One region of the Anoxybacillus sp. ST70 genome, then DNA from elsewhere that is predicted to be linked to it. Evidence: predicted binding sites of a transcription regulator. Region 1 holds the regulator's gene; each other region holds the start of a gene.
What was found. Region 1 encodes Rex, which represses fermentation and respiration genes when NADH is low (regulators of the CRP and FNR family bind a similar motif). Its sites were predicted from a motif close to TTGTGAAATATTTCACAA; they were not measured.
Positions count from the first base shown of each region.

Region 2: a site for Rex is predicted at 1,063-1,080, ahead of pflB (formate C-acetyltransferase). Genes of this name have one in related genera too.
Region 3: a site for Rex is predicted at 3,426-3,443, ahead of K1I43_RS05710 (TIGR04053 family radical SAM/SPASM domain-containing protein). Genes of this name have one in related genera too.

Region 1 is NZ_JAHZOF010000020.1:4,472-10,132, reverse strand. Features, by position in the region: gene K1I43_RS15015 (ABC-F family ATP-binding cassette domain-containing protein) at 1-1,809, opposite strand, end outside; gene K1I43_RS15010 (redox-sensing transcriptional repressor Rex) at 2,037-2,672, shown strand; gene K1I43_RS15005 (YdiK family protein) at 2,682-2,855, opposite strand; gene K1I43_RS15000 (CPBP family intramembrane glutamic endopeptidase) at 2,852-3,589, opposite strand; gene groES (co-chaperone GroES) at 3,815-4,099, shown strand; gene groL (chaperonin GroEL) at 4,170-5,661, shown strand, end outside.
Region 2 is NZ_JAHZOF010000007.1:54,267-59,927, reverse strand. Features, by position in the region: gene K1I43_RS10425 (amino acid ABC transporter permease) at 1-39, opposite strand, end outside; gene K1I43_RS10420 (basic amino acid ABC transporter substrate-binding protein) at 107-907, opposite strand; gene pflB (formate C-acetyltransferase) at 1,207-3,435, shown strand; gene pflA (pyruvate formate-lyase-activating protein) at 3,484-4,212, shown strand; gene pgmB (beta-phosphoglucomutase) at 4,221-4,886, opposite strand; gene K1I43_RS10400 (TrmH family RNA methyltransferase) at 4,879-5,586, opposite strand; gene ybaK (Cys-tRNA(Pro) deacylase) at 5,603-5,661, opposite strand, start outside.
Region 3 is NZ_JAHZOF010000003.1:8,245-13,905, reverse strand. Features, by position in the region: gene K1I43_RS05730 (heme lyase CcmF/NrfE family subunit) at 1-192, opposite strand, end outside; gene K1I43_RS05725 (cytochrome c maturation protein CcmE) at 204-626, opposite strand; gene K1I43_RS05720 (hypothetical protein) at 616-1,425, opposite strand; gene K1I43_RS05715 (DUF6803 family protein) at 1,753-2,241, shown strand; gene K1I43_RS05710 (TIGR04053 family radical SAM/SPASM domain-containing protein) at 2,252-3,367, opposite strand; gene K1I43_RS05705 (CDGSH iron-sulfur domain-containing protein) at 3,555-3,761, shown strand; gene K1I43_RS05700 (RNA-guided endonuclease InsQ/TnpB family protein) at 3,979-5,196, opposite strand; partial or broken gene K1I43_RS05695 (TIGR00375 family protein) at 5,354-5,661, opposite strand, start outside.

The DNA.
Region 1 (5,661 bases):
TTCATAGTCGTTGTAGCAGGAAGGATCATATAATTGTTGTTCATACGTTGCAATTTGTTGCTCGAGTTGTTCCATTTCTATTTCTAGCTGCTCTATTTTTCGTTTTCGTTGTCTCTCTAATTTTTTTCGTTCTTTTTCTTCTTCATATGAGCGTTTTAGTGACGATGATTCGTCCGTTGTTGTCTCTTGAGCGATTTGTCCAAGTTCGAGTAGCTCTGCTTTTTTCGCCACGTAATAATCGTAGTCCCCTAAATATTCAATGAGACCGTCTGTGGATAACTCGTATATTTTTGTTGCGATTTTGTTAATAAAATAACGGTCGTGAGAAACGAAGATAATTGTTCCTGGGTATTCAATAAGCGCTTGTTCTAGCACTTCTTTGCTGTCTAAATCTAAATGGTTTGTCGGTTCGTCTAACACTAATACGTTGGCTTTTTTCATCATTAGTTTGGCGAGAGCGAGCCGGGCTTTTTCACCGCCGCTTAATGTTTGCACTGGCTTCAATACATCGTCACCAGAAAATAAAAAGTTTCCGAGAATCGTGCGAATTTCTTTTTCCGTCTTTAATCGATCTTCATCCCATAGTTCATCGATGACACGTTTGTTCGATGTTAATTGAGCTTGTTCTTGATCGTAATACCCAATTTGTACATTTGTTCCGTAGCGTAGTTCCCCATGTTTTACAGGGAGTTGCTTAATGATCGTTTTTAAAAGAGTCGATTTTCCAATTCCATTTGGCCCAATAAGTGCGATGCTATCACCGCGAGTGACACGAAATGAGAGGTTTGTTGCGATGATTTGATCATAACCAATGGCTAAATTGGTAGCTGTTAATACGTCATTTCCGCTTGGGCGTTCAATTTCGAAGCGAAACGATGCCGATTTTTCATCACCGAGCGGCTTTTCAATGATATTCATTTTTTCTAGTTGTTTTCTTCTGCTTTGAGCTCGCTTTGTTGTCGATGCACGGGCAATATTTCGTTGAATAAAATCTTTCAATTTTGAAATTTCTTCTTGTTGTTTTTCGTACAGTTTCAATTGTTGTTCAAATTGTTCCGCCCGTTGCTGTAAATAACTTGTATAGTTTCCAGCGTATTTTTTTATTTTTGTGCGTGATAATTCATACACTTGTGTCACGATTTGGTCAAGAAAATAGCGATCGTGTGAGACGATAAGAATGGCCCCATCATAATTTTTTAAATATTGTTCAAGCCATTGCAATGTTTCCATATCTAAATGGTTTGTTGGTTCGTCTAAAATCAACAAATCTGGTTTAGCTAGAAGCAGTTTGCCGAGCGCTAGCCGCGTTCGCTGTCCACCGCTTAACGTGGATACTTTTGTTGTGTAGTCATACTGAGAAAAGCGGAGGCCATGAAGCACAGAACGAATATCGGCTTCATATTGATAGCCACCTTTTTCTTTAAATTCCGTTTGTAAACGGTCGTAATGCTCAAGTAAGCGCTCATAGTCGGCACCGTGCAAGCTCATTTGTTGTTCTAGGTCACGCAATTGTTTTTCCATTTGTTGAAGCGGGGCAAACACATCGAGCATTTCTTCCCAAATGGAGCGATGGGCGTGCAAACCAGTATATTGATCTAAGTAGCCAATTGTTACGTGTTTCGGTTTAATCACTTCCCCTGTGTCATATGACAATTGGCCGGCAATGATTTTTAATAATGTCGATTTTCCTGCACCATTTCTTCCAACTAACGCGATACGGTCTTTTTCTTGTATTTCAAGCTTAATGTCTGATAAAACTTGTTCCGCCCCATATGATTTGGATAGTTGATTTACTTGTAAAATGATCATCATTTTTCACCTCAATCTTCTTTTGATAGTGTAACGTACTTTCTTGATGTTCGGCAACACTAGTGTGCGAATAACAAATTTGACAAAAATAATAATAAAGGGTACAAAGGAAAGACAGAATGAAAAAAATAGTGTATAGTTTAAAAGTGGGGAGAACTTTTCAGACGTATAGGAGAGAAAAATGAAAGCGCTAACTATTTGTGAAAGGAAATGTGGGGGATTGACTCGTGAATAATGAACAACCAAAAATTCCGCAGGCGACCGCAAAGCGACTACCGTTGTATTATCGTTTTTTGAAAAACTTGCATGCATCAGGAAAGCAGCGTGTATCTTCAGCGGAGTTAAGTGAAGCCGTAAAAGTCGATTCAGCAACGATTCGCCGTGATTTTTCATACTTTGGTGCGCTTGGAAAAAAAGGATACGGTTATAATGTAAATTATTTGCTGTCGTTTTTCAGAAAAACGTTGGATCAAGATGAAACGACAGAAGTAGCGTTGTTCGGTGTCGGTAATTTAGGTACGGCATTTTTAAATTACAATTTTAGCAAAAACAATAATACGAAAATTGTGATGGCATTCGATGTAGATCCAGATAAAGTAGGAACGGAAGTAGGAGGAGTGCCTGTTTATCATTTAGATGAATTGGAAGAAAAACTAGGTGGGATTACGGTAGCCATTTTAACCGTTCCAGCCCAAGTTGCCCAACCGATTACCGATCGGCTTGTCCAAAAAGGCATTAAAGGGATTTTAAACTTCACGCCTGCTCGTCTGCATGTACCTGAACACATTCGTGTTCATCATATTGATTTAGCGGTCGAATTGCAGTCACTTGTTTACTTTTTAAAACATTACGGAAATGAGTAAACCTCCCATTTACGAGCGGGAGGTTTTTTTCAATAAAGAACGAATAGCGGTGCCAAAATCTAATGTAGCAATAAGAATAAATAGCATCGTTGTGACGTCCCAAATGCCATCGTCAGCACTATCAACAGCAAAATAAGTGAATAAAATGCCCATCAAAAAGTAAAACAACGGCTCAGACTTCATGAAAACAGCCTCCAAATCACGAATTGCATTTGTTCTGCTTCTTTCATTATCTTTTCAATTTCTTCAGCAAATAACGTTTGAATAGCAACGACAAATGTATTCATCAGTACATGTGCTGCAATAGGGACGAGAATACGCTTTGTTTTCACATATAAGAAAGCAAATACAAATCCCATCGTTGCATAAAGAAGCAAATGTTCAAACTCTAAATGAACGACAGCAAATAAAAGGGAACTGACAGTTGCTGATAAGAAAAAGTTATATTTTTGATACAGCGTTCCAAAAATAATTTTTCGAAAAATGATTTCTTCTAAAATCGGTCCGACGATCGAAGTGACGAGCATAAGCGCTGGTGTTAGTTTCACCATCTCAACAATGCGTCTCGTATTTTCGGACCCCATCTCGACGCCAAATACGTGCATCTCAATATTTGCTGCGATGCCTTGAGCGAAAAGGGCAAGAAAGAACCCGCCAATTCCCCAAAAAATTGACGTTCCGATAGATGCTTGATGGCGATCGTACGAGTATTTCATATCTTCTCTCATGAAATAAAGAACGAAAAGAAAAGCGATCGAGAAGCTAATGACAGCCCAATAACCTGAGGCAATGGATAGAGCGACTTCTTTATTTGATGCGTCAACAAATCCGCTATGTGCAAGCAAAGGAACGCCAATTAAACTAGATAACTGCATGGCGATGTATGTAATAATGACATACCAATATTGCTTTTTCACGTGTTCAACCCCTTTTGACAAAATGAGTACTTTTTCATTTTACCATATTTTTTGTATGAATTTCGAAAGGAAAGACATAATGAAAAAGGGAAAGATTTAGTGAAAAATTTTTAACTTCCTACTTGCAAAATTGAAAAAAGTTCATTAATATAATAAGTGTGTTAGCACTCAATGATGATGAGTGCTAATAACGGAACGAAAATCTAATTAAGGAGGTCGTTTGCCGTGTTGAAGCCACTAGGTGATCGTATTGTCATTGAATTAATTCAAACTGAAGAAAAAACAGCGAGCGGAATTGTTTTACCAGACACAGCGAAAGAAAAACCACAAGAAGGAAAAGTTGTTGCAGTTGGTTCAGGTCGCGTTCTTGACAATGGTGAGCGCGTAGCTCCAGAAGTAAGCGTTGGTGACCGCATCATCTTCTCAAAATATGCGGGTACAGAAGTAAAATATGATGGAAAAGAATACTTAATCTTACGTGAAAGCGACATTTTAGCTGTGATTGGTTAATCGTTCGCCTGATAACATATAAAGCATACAAAAATACTTAACAAAAATTATCATCAAGGGGGTAAGATGTATGGCAAAAGAAATTAAATTCAGCGAAGAAGCTCGTCGTGCGATGTTACGCGGTGTAGATAAATTAGCTGATGCAGTAAAAGTAACATTAGGTCCAAAAGGTCGTAACGTTGTATTAGAGAAAAAATTTGGTTCTCCATTAATTACAAATGACGGTGTAACAATCGCAAAAGAAATCGAATTAGAAGATCCGTTTGAAAATATGGGTGCGAAGCTTGTTGCGGAAGTAGCAAGCAAAACAAACGATGTTGCTGGTGACGGTACAACAACAGCGACTGTATTAGCGCAAGCGATGATTCGTGAAGGATTGAAAAACGTAACAGCTGGTGCGAACCCAATGGGTATTCGCAAAGGTATTGAAAAAGCTGTTGCTGTTGCAGTAGAAGAATTAAAAGCAATCTCTAAACCAATTGAAGGCAAAGACTCAATCGCTCAAGTTGCAGCGATTTCTGCGGCTGACGAAGAAGTTGGTCAATTAATCGCAGAAGCAATGGAACGCGTTGGAAAAGACGGCGTAATTACATTAGAAGAGTCTAAAGGCTTCACAACAGAATTAGATGTTGTGGAAGGTATGCAATTTGACCGTGGTTATGTATCTCCATACATGATTACGGATTCTGACAAAATGGAAGCTGTATTAGAAAATCCATACATCTTAATTACAGATAAAAAAGTTTCAAGCATTCAAGAACTTCTTCCTGTATTAGAACAAGTTGTTCAACAAGGTAAACCATTATTAATCATTGCTGAAGATGTAGAAGGCGAAGCGCTTGCAACATTAGTTGTAAACAAACTTCGCGGTACATTCACAGCAGTTGCAGTAAAAGCGCCTGGCTTCGGTGACCGTCGTAAAGCGATGCTTCAAGATATCGCGATCTTAACAGGCGGTGAAGTCATCACAGAAGAATTAGGTCGTGAATTGAAATCAACAACAATTGCTTCACTTGGTCGTGCAGCGAAAGTTGTTGTAACAAAAGAACATACAACAATTGTTGGTGGCGCTGGTCTTGCAGAAGACATTCAAGCACGCATCAACCAAATCCGCGCTCAATTAGAAGAAACAACTTCTGAATTTGACCGTGAAAAATTACAAGAACGCTTAGCAAAATTAGCTGGTGGCGTTGCGGTTATTAAAGTCGGTGCTGCAACTGAAACTGAATTGAAAGAGCGCAAATTACGCATTGAAGACGCATTGAACGCAACACGTGCGGCAGTTGAAGAAGGTATCGTTGCCGGCGGTGGTACAGCGTTAATGAACGTATACAGCAAAGTTGCGGCTATTGAAGCGGAAGGCGACGAAGCAACTGGTGTGAAAATCGTTCTTCGTGCGATCGAAGAGCCAGTTCGTCAAATCGCACAAAACGCTGGTTTAGAAGGCTCTGTCATCGTAGAGCGCTTAAAAACAGAAAAACCTGGCGTTGGCTTCAACGCAGCAACTGGCGAGTGGGTTGACATGATCGAAGCGGGTATTGTTGACCCAACAAAAGTTACTC
Region 2 (5,661 bases), on a different contig from region 1:
CGGTGCATATTCAACAATCATATTGAAACGAAAATCCATCATTAATCACCTTTCCCTTTGTAAAAATTGCGTAACTGTCTAAAGTTACGCAATTTTTACATCAACGTTATTGCTGTTGTTGTAATGATTCAATATTCGGTTCTGCACCAAACCATTTTTTGTAAATTTCTGTGTACGTGCCATTTTCGATGACTTTTTTCAACGCTTCGTCTACTTTTTGTTTTAACTCGCTTCCTTTCGGGAACATAAAGCCGTAAAATTCAGATTCAAAATGTTCTGGGTCTTCGAACGCTACAATTTTAGCATCTGGATTATTTTTTACGTATTCGTTGGCGACGGCATTATCTGTGACAACGGCTTCCACACCACCGTTTAATAAGTCCATAATCGCAACGACCGTATTCTCAAACTTTTTAATATTTTTATTCTCTTTTCCTAAAATCTTCTCAACCGCTTCTTGTCCAGTTGTACCGTTTTGGACGCCGACAACTTTTCCTTGTAAATCTTTCGCGCTTTTAATCGAACTTCCTTCTTTAACAAGAATCATATGTGTCGATTCAAAGTACGGAATAGAAAAGTCATACGTTTGTTTCCGATCATCGTTAATTGTAATTCCTGAAACGGCCATATCCGCTGTTTTCCCTTGAATAGCCGCAAACAATGGATCCCAACCGATGTTTTTTAATTCATATTCTAGTCCAGCTTCTTTCATGACAGCTTTTAATAAATCGACATCAAAACCGACAATTTCCCCTTTATCCATGTATTCAAATGGGGCAAACGCCGCATCTGTGACGACAGTAATTTTCTTTTCTGTTGTCGCCGTTTTTTCTGTCGAACTACCACATCCAACAAGCGCAAACATAAGCATAAAGACAAGCGTTGCAATCATTCCTTTTTTCACCATTGTTATTCCCCCTTACTATTTGCTGTAAAATAATAAATGCTTGTGTATAAACATGTTATGCTCCTCATGTTTCACATATTATCAGCTTTTTTGTTTTTATGCAACAAATTTTATAAAAATAATTTTTGGAAAAATCTTTATTTTAAAAAATGTTTTTGATCAACTTTTCACAAATTTTTCAATCCTTTATGCTCCTCACCTTGTTAAAAAGTAGTATTCTTTATATAGGGGATATTTTTATTATCCTGAATGAATGGGAGGAGATTATAATGGCGCTACTGACTGTACATGAAGCGTTAATGGACGCTTGGAGAACGTTTAAAGGTGATAAATGGAAAAAAGAAATTGACGTTCGCGATTTTATTTTAAATAACGTAACCGTTTACACAGGGGATGAATCGTTTTTACAAGGTCCGACGGAAGCGACGAAAAAACTTTGGGAACAAGTGATGGAACTTTCGAAACTAGAACGCGAAAAAGGCGGCGTTCTCAACATGGATACGGAAATCGTATCGACCATTACGTCGCACGGACCTGGCTATTTGAATAAAGAACTTGAAAAAGTCGTCGGTTTCCAAACAGACGAACCGTTTAAACGGGCGCTTATGCCATTTGGCGGTATTCGCATGGCCGAGCAAGCATGCGAAGCGTACGGCTACCAAGTAAGCGATGAAGTAAAGAAAATTTTCACTCAATATCGTAAAACGCATAACCAAGGCGTATTTGACGTATATACGGACGAAATGAAAGCGGCGCGCAAAGCAGGAATCATTACAGGGCTTCCTGACGCATATGGACGCGGTCGCATTATCGGTGACTATCGTCGCGTGGCCTTATACGGTGTTGATCGCTTAATTGAAGAGAAGAAAAAAGATTTACGCAACACAGGTGCGCGTACAATGAGTGAAGACATCATTCGTCTTCGTGAAGAATTAGCTGAACAAATTCGCGCCCTTCAAGAATTAAAAGAAATGGCTGCAAGTTACGGCTACGATATTTCTAAACCAGCGCGCAATGCACACGAAGCGTTCCAATGGCTATATTTCGCTTACCTTGCGGCGATTAAAGAACAAAACGGTGCAGCCATGAGTTTAGGCCGCGTCTCTACATTTTTAGATATTTATATTGAACGCGACTTGCAAGAAGGAACATTAACAGAACGCGAAGCGCAAGAACTTGTTGACCATTTCGTCATGAAATTGCGTCTCGTCAAATTTGCCAGAACGCCAGAATACAACGAGTTATTTAGCGGCGACCCAACATGGGTCACAGAATCCATTGGCGGTGTCGCGATTGATGGTCGTCCGCTTGTGACGAAAAACTCATTCCGCTTCTTGCATACACTCGATAACTTAGGCCCGGCGCCAGAACCAAACTTAACGGTGCTTTGGTCAACACAGTTGCCAGAAGCGTTTAAGAAATATTGCGCGAAAATGTCGATTCAAACAAGCTCCATTCAATATGAAAATGACGATTTAATGCGACCTGAGTTCGGTGATGACTACGGTATCGCATGCTGCGTATCCGCGATGCGAATCGGCAAGCAAATGCAATTTTTCGGCGCGCGTGCAAACCTTGCAAAAGCATTATTATATGCGATTAACGGCGGGGTGGATGAAAAATTAAAAGTACAAATCGGCCCAGAATTTGCGCCAATCACATCTGAATACTTAGACTACGATGAAGTGATGCGCAAATTTGACAACGTCATGGAATGGCTAGCAGAATTGTATATTAATACATTAAACGTCATCCATTACATGCATGATAAATATTGTTATGAACGAATCGAAATGGCGCTTCACGATACGCACATTTTGCGCACGATGGCAACTGGTATCGCTGGGTTGTCCGTTGTCGCTGACTCATTAAGTGCGATTAAATATGCGAAAGTAAAAACGATTCGTGATGAAAATGGCTTAGCTGTCGACTTTGAAATTGAAGGCGACTTCCCGAAATACGGCAATAACGATGATCGCGTTGATGCGATTGCGGTCGATATTGTTGAACGCTTTATGACAAAATTGCGCAAACATAAAACGTACCGCGACTCGAAACATACGACATCCATCTTAACGATCACATCAAACGTTGTATACGGTAAAAAGACAGGAAATACACCAGATGGTCGTCGCGCTGGTGAACCGTTCGCACCTGGTGCGAATCCATTACACGGTCGCGATACAAAAGGAGCGCTTGCATCGTTAAGCTCTGTCGCAAAATTACCGTATGAATATGCATTAGACGGCATTTCAAACACGTTCTCGATCGTACCAAAAGCGCTCGGTAAAGATGAAGCGACACGCATTCAAAACCTTGTGGCGATTTTAGATGGATATGCGCAAAAACGCGGTCATCACTTAAACGTCAACGTCTTTAACCGCGACACATTACTTGACGCGATGGAACATCCTGAAAAATATCCGCAATTGACTATTCGCGTATCAGGTTATGCGGTCAACTTTATTAAATTAACACGTGAACAACAAATTGACGTCATTAATCGGACGTTCCATGAAACAATGTAATGGAAGCTCCCACGCATCGTGGGAGCTTTCTACCTAGGAGGAAACAACATGAACGGATTTATTCATTCAATCGAATCGTGCGGAACGGTGGATGGCCCCGGCATTCGTTACGTCATTTTTACTCAAGGCTGTTTGTTGCGCTGCCAATATTGTCACAACGCAGATACGTGGGAGATTGGCAAAGGAAAACAAATGTCTGTTGATGAAATAATTGCTGATGCCCAGACGTACTTGCCTTTTATGCAAGCATCTGGCGGCGGAATAACGGTCAGTGGCGGAGAACCGCTTTTACAAATCGATTTTTTAATTGAGCTATTTCGCCGTTGTAAACAGCTTGGCATTCATACAACGATTGATTCGTCTGGCGGATGTTATACGACGGAACCGTCATTTCAACAAAAGTTAAATGAATTGCTTCAATACACAGATTTAATTTTGCTTGATTTAAAACATATTGATGAAAAAAAACATCGTAAACTAACAGGAAAAACGAATGAACATATTTTAGCGTTTGCACGTCTATTATCAGAACGAAACGTGCCTGTCTGGATTCGCCATGTGCTCGTTCCAACCGTCACAGACGATGAAGAAGATTTACATCGCTTAGCTGACTTCATTCGTACGTTGCACAACGTCGAAAAAATTGAAGTTCTTCCGTATCATCAACTCGGTGTATACAAATGGAAAGCACTTGGACTCACATATCCACTTGAAGGCATCCCGACGCCATCAGAAGAACTTGTCGAAAAGGCCAAGGAAATATTAGGTGCAAAATAAGCTGGTCGTCATTGACCAGCTTTTTGCATAAATCGCTTTTTTAACTCGTCCCATGTCAATTGCGTTGTCCGTTGAACGAGCCAATCGGGAGACAGCGAGGCTAAATGCACTCCGATGCCGACTGAAAACATATTTGCCTGTTTGATCGCTTTCATTCCCGCTTCCCCGTCTTCAATAGCGACACAATGGGATGGGTCGACACGAAGCTGTCTCGCAGCTGTTAAAAAAATTTCCGGATCTGGCTTCATGCGCGTAATCGTTTTGACATCAACAATGACATCGAAAAAAGAGCGCACGTTGAGCCGTTCGACAACGACATGTGCGTTTGAGCTTGACGATGCAAGTGCCATCGGAACACCGTCGCGCTGAATGTCGCAAAGAAGCTCCATCATTCCCGGCAACACGTCACTTGGCGACAATTGCTCGATCAACTCGCGATAATATTGACCGCGAAGGTCACCAAGAGCTCGCTTCTCTTCCTCCGACCATTCATGCGCCTTTTCACCGAGAAGCGCCTCAACCATCGCCTGTCTGCTCATGCCTTGTAGCTTTTGATTGAGCTGTCGATCAAACGGTACACCAATTTCATCCGCGACACGTTTTGTCGCGATATAATACAGCTCAACGGTATCAGCAATGACGCCATCTAAATCAAAAATCACCGCTTCAATCATTGCGTCCTCCCATTTTACTTTCCACCATTTTTCTTAGCCGTGGGCTAAGCGAAAGCTTCATCCAATGTTCGTATATTTCTTTCTTTTCTGCTAGCGATAAATGATACTGCTCGCCTGCCACTTGTTTCGCTCGCTTCGTGATTTCATAAAGGGAAATCGCTGCCGCGACAGAAATATTAAAACTTTGCACAAATCCGTTCATCGGAATGATAAACTTTCCGTCCGCTAAAGCAAGCGCTTCTTCTGATACCCCACGATGCTCATTTCCAAACAAAAGCACCGTCGGTTTCGATACGTCAATTTGTTCAAGCGGAATCGTTCCTTCCCCGAGATAGCTTGCATATACTTGGTAGCCGTTTTGTTGGAGATGGCGAATCGCCCGTTCAATCGATGAATGTTTATGCACTGTTAACCATTTGTCCGCATGTCGCGTCACCCATTTGTTTGGCTCAAACCGAGCCACTCCGGTGACGACATGAACGTCTTGAATGCCAAATGCCTCCGCCGAACGCAATACCGCTGCCTGATTGTGCGGGTCGTCTACCGCTTCCGTCAAAATGGTAATATACCTTGTTCGTGCACTTAGCACATCATACATGCGCTTTAAGCGGCTTGGCAAAATCATTTCCGCAAGCAACCGATTGTCATCATCTAACAGTCCTTCTTCGATGTGTCGTTCTTCCTCTTTGATCATTCGCATGCGAAAATTCTCCTTTCTACTCTTTGACGACATGTGCCGTTTTTCCATTTGTCAGCTTTAATAAATCTTGAACAG
Region 3 (5,661 bases), on a different contig from region 1:
ATGGTTGGTTACTAGTAAATAAACAAGTAAACAAATCCCGATAGTCGCTGTAACAAAAACAGCAAAAACAGCGCCTTTACCGCTCTCCACATACGTTTCTTTTTTCTTCTTTATCCCATATCCATACGCCCAAAGGCCATATAGTGAAAAAATAAAGCTAGCGATCATTGTTGTGTATCCCAATATATACATAAAGCACCGCCTCAATCTAAAAGTTTTTTATGCATTTCTTTATCGTAATTTTTCATATCCTCCCCTTCATATTTTGATGGGCATTTCGTCTGAACTTTTTCAGCGTAAAATATGTTATTACGCCATTTTCCTTCGATAATGACGATGACTCCATCAGAAAAATTATCAGGTTTCGCCCCCGTGTAACGCACTTGGATCGTTTCTTTTTCATCATATAACTCAAACGATAATTGCGTACGTTTCGCATCCCATTGTACAGAAGATTGTTTGAGCATTCCTTGTGTTAACACATATTCATTTTCATATTGTTCTCTTTTTGTTAAATCTTTCAATTTCACTTCTACAACGCTTGCAGAAGGCATAGATGTAAATAACAACATACCAATGGCCAAAACGATGAAGCATATCCCAATGGCAATTTTTTTATTTCCCATTTTTCATCCTCCTTTTGTAAAGCGTAAAAATCATCGTTGTAATTGAAAATAAACTTCCGCCAACGACAGCACTAGCTACTAACATAGGTGGTAATGTTTTATTCTTTTGTTCTTTTTGATTTCCGTGATATTCATTAAGTAATTCGTACGTGGGACGCATATCTTCTCGAGAATATGTAATATCGAACGTTTTTACATCTCCTTGCTGGAGTTTTGTCAATTCATATAAATACATTCCCATTCCATAACTGTTTTCTTCATAATATTGTGGCGAAGGGGTCATTTTGAAACCATCCGCTTTCAATGGTTGGTAAAAAATGATTTTCATATGTTCAATAGGTAACAAATGATGGTATGTGTAAGTGATCATCCGTTTCTTTTTTTCTAGCTTTATATTTTTTGTGTAGTATTCAATGACAACATCGTAACGCTCATTTGATTGAATTTCTTTATTTACTTCAAAAGAAATATACCCTTTTTCTAGATCAAGTACATAATCTATTTCTTCTGGCTCATCGTTTACATACTGAGCAACATACCCGATTCGGAACCCTTTTTCTTTTGTTGGAAGTGGGATGACGATTGCTCCTTTTTGTTTTTGTTTACTTACATTTCGAAACGAAAGATGCATTCCGACTAACATAGACGGCTTATTAGTTTGATCATTTGGATGATTTGCATACTCCGGCATCACTTGTATCAACGCATTTTCTAGTGCAAAAACATTTTCTTGTGCAGCCACTGAATAAATAAAACATATGTAAAATAAACAGGTAAAGATATATACATACTTTCTCATCGTTGTCCCCTCGTTTCTTTGAGCGATCTTCTACATTTAGTATAGAAAAATATTTGGTATTTTTGAGTATACATGATAATATTTTCACAATTTGTTCAATATCACATTTCATGAAAAATACAACATGAAATGTGATAAAGTTCATATTTTCCTCACTTTATTCGCGCTATAATTTTTTGTTAGAGCACAATCATAATGATCATTAATTCACAAACCATTTTTTTAAAATATAGAATTAGTCACAATTTTTTCTTCGTTTCTGCAAAAAAAATGCACAATTTATTGTTATATACAATGTGAAACAAAAAAATAAAGGAGGAAGCATACATGAGCATGACGCACTATATGGAGCTATTGGCCGTTAATCAACCATGGAATTTAATTTTATTCATGGCAATTCCCGTGATACTCGCTGAAACTGTTGCCATTACTGAATTAGCCATTCTTTTTACAAGACGTTTTGATGGAAACATTCGAAAAGTAAATAAAATATGTAGCATTATAGGTGGGATTTATTTTTTGTTTGTCTTCATTTATTTGTTCATCACAGCTGTCATTCCACTCACAATGAATGGGGAATGGAGAGGATGGATTGATGTTATTGCTGTAACATTTTACTTATTAGGAGTTATCCCTCTCTTTGGATTAACTTTATTAGATTTACATGTTATTGGACGAAATTGGAGCGAAGAACAAAAATTAAAAATGCATGCTATATTCGTTGGTATTTTTTTAATTGTCGCTCATATCGCCATGATTTTTGGTATGTTAGATCCATCCCTCGGAAATGGGCAAGGACATCATATGAATATGTAAAAAAGGCCGGCTATTCGCCGACCTTTTCTTTTTGACGCCATGCTTTTGGGATGTAGATGCAGTACGGTTCGCTTGCTAAGTAGTCGCCTGTAACGGCATATGCTCTTGAACGCGACCCACCACAAACGTAACGAAATTCACATACGCCACATTTCCCTTTATATCCGTCTGGATTTCTTAACTGTTTGAAAATTGGAGAATGGCGATAAATATGAGATAACGGTTGTTCACGTACATTCCCTGCTTTTACAGGCAATAGTCCACTTGGATATACGTCACCAATATGCGAAATAAATACAAAACCGTTTCCATCGTTTACTCCTTTTGGAGCACGCCCTAGTCCGTCTACTTGTCCAGTTAATCCTTTCATTAACACATCTTCATAACGAATGCCGCCATGAATTTGCTGTTCGCGCATTTTTTGTTGCAAAACAACGCGACGATAATGTTGTCCTGCTGTCGTTTTTATATCAAACGGTACACGTTTGCTCGTTTCGTAAAGCCAGCGAAACACTTTTTCATGCTCAACAGGCGAAATCATATCTGTCTCTTTTCCCCTGCCCGTCGGTACGAGAAAAAATACGCTCCAAAGCACGCAGCCGAGCTTTTCAACAAGTTGCACCATCTCGTCAAGCACATGAACGTTATAACGAGAGATGACTGTATTTATTTGGATTGGAATGTCGAGTTCGTGTAAATATTGAATCGCCTTCATCGTTAAATCAAATGAACCGGACGTCCCACGAAAGTGATCGTGAATATCCGCATTCGGACCATCTAAGCTAAATGCCCAACGAGCAAGGCCTACTTCTTTCGCTTTTCGGATAGCTTCTTTTGTCACGTTTGGGGTTGCACTGGGGGTCATTGATACACGAAGCCCTTTATCAATCGCATATTTAGCAATATCGTACACATCTGGACGCATAAGCGGATCTCCACCTGTAAACACGAGAAGAGGCTGATCCATCTCATAAATGTCATCAATCAATTGTTTTCCTTCTTCAAACGTTAATTCACGCGGATCGCGATGATACTGTGCTTCGGCTCGACAATGAAGACAATTGAGCTGACACGCCCTCGTTAACTCCCATATAACAATAAATGGATTTTGTTGAAAATCACGCATATTTCATCCCTCCGATTCGCTCACTACTTCTCATTGTACAAGAAGGAATGTTTATATCATGTGACATTGATCACAAAAAATCATATCCATTTATCTTGTCACTGTTCTGACAAATATTCACGTTCTTGCTTTTCTGATATAAAACAGATAGTATATACGATATAAGGTATACAAGGAGGTGGAATATATGGCGAAAGTGCAAATTAAAGTGATGGATAACGGTTCATTTCGTGTGACCGGAGATGTTGAATTAATTGATATGGAAGGAAACAAGTTTGAAACGAAAGAAACATTTTCTCTCTGTCGTTGCGGGCTCTCACAAAATATGCCATTTTGTGATGCAGCTCATAAAGGAAAATTTCAATCCGTCGTTCGCGCTCCGAAAAACGAATAAGCCCGGCTTTTATTCCGGGCTTTTTACTTTGCCGTATTTTCCTCCTCCACCTTCATGAACTTGTAATGTTCCGTTTCTAGCCGCGATAATCGTTTTGGCAATGTTTTGTCCCGCAACATAAGCTAACTCATCTTCAGATGCTTCAGGTTATCAATTTTATTAAAATCATAGAATAATGATAAAGATTTTAATAAAATTGTTTATCCGTCCACGTCGTTTAAGCGACATGTACTCGGATTGGGTGTAACCCCACACCCGCTATCCCATTGGCAAACGCCTTTGGGAATACTTTTCTCATGATGTTGTATGCCCCATTGACATCTGCGTGGATGAGTGTTCCGTTTTCAGATTGAAACAGCCCACGCTTGATTCGTTTTCCTTTGTATTGTTTTTGTTTCTTCATTTCTTCCATGTCTAAAAAACTGCATTTCGATGTATAGCTTTCTTCTGTCACGACGACGCGAATGCCATGCTGTACCGCTTTGTACTGCAACTGATGAAGAAACGTTTGATACGGAATGTGAACGAACGCTTGATTCGTACGCTTTCCGAGATGGACTTCACGCTTCCAATCTTTATTCATCCCCACCACAATCGTATCGCAGTCTAAAGACAGCGCATGTTTGATGACAAAGGCACTCGCTTGGTGCATAAAGTTTTCTACGATGCGGTTTCGTTTTTCTGTCATTTTGCTCATTCGTTTTGTCCAATCGAGTCCATTCATCTGTTTCGCTACTTTGCGATAATGGCTCATCTGTTTGTTGTAGTATTGATTGGCGGATTTTAGACCTTTACCATTGATGACGATCGGTTGTTTGCCCACGTTATTCACAATGGTTGCGAAGTTATCTAAACCCAAATCAATACTGATGTATCTGTTGTGATCTTGTTTTTGCGGTGGAATAGGGATTTTGTAAACGACTTCGATGATGATATGGCGGCGTTTCGGAATGAATCGGACTTGTTGAAGCTTCCCTTTCATGTTTGTTTTTAACCGAAACCCTTGAAAACAGGCAGGAAACGTGATGTGTTCATCGACGACTTTGCATGATTGATTCGTTAGCACAAGTACATACCGTCCGTCTTTTTTGAGATATTTGGGCGGTTTCGGTCTGCCTGTATATTTGTCTTTGTTTTTTGCCCAATCTTTCATCGACTTAAAAAATGACTTCCAATTTCGATGCAACATCCTTAACGTTTGTTGGGCACATTGAGCCATTGGCATCGCTCGATAGTCTGCATCCATCCCTTCTGTTTTCAGCAACTTGTCTAGCTTGTTGTAAGAAAGATATGTGCCGTGTTGAAAAAACGTTTGCCTCACTTGATAGTTGGCGAAGTTGTACAAATTTTTTGAACGAAAACAATACTCATCGAGCATCGGATAATACGGATGAGTGGCGCAAATCATATGCCTTTCCACTCGATTCGCCATCATGATCGCTGTTCACCTCGCTTTCTCTTTTACTATACATGTTCATCAGAGAGCCATGCAATAAGATGTAAAGATGATCACGAAAGAAGAGGGATCTCAAATATATTTTATCAAAATGTTTAATATATTTTTATGATTGAATGAAAAAACAGAACCATGCATATACACTTTTAAATGGAGTAAACGCATGGGCTAAAATAAATAATCCGCCCCATTTTTTTACTTGTTCTTGCAGATGTTTTCCTGAAACATATATGCGTTGTGAACTAAGCGAACGATTTTTTACATATATCGCCATCCAATCAGAAAATTTGCGCATCGTATCAATCGTCGGGAAGAAAACTAATACATGAATCGGGCCTTGACAATGGTCATCATATATTTCTATTTCGCTTCCTAATAACATCGTTACACCATGCGTGATTATTCCTCCATCTTCATGCTCCATCCAACGATGTTTTTCGATAT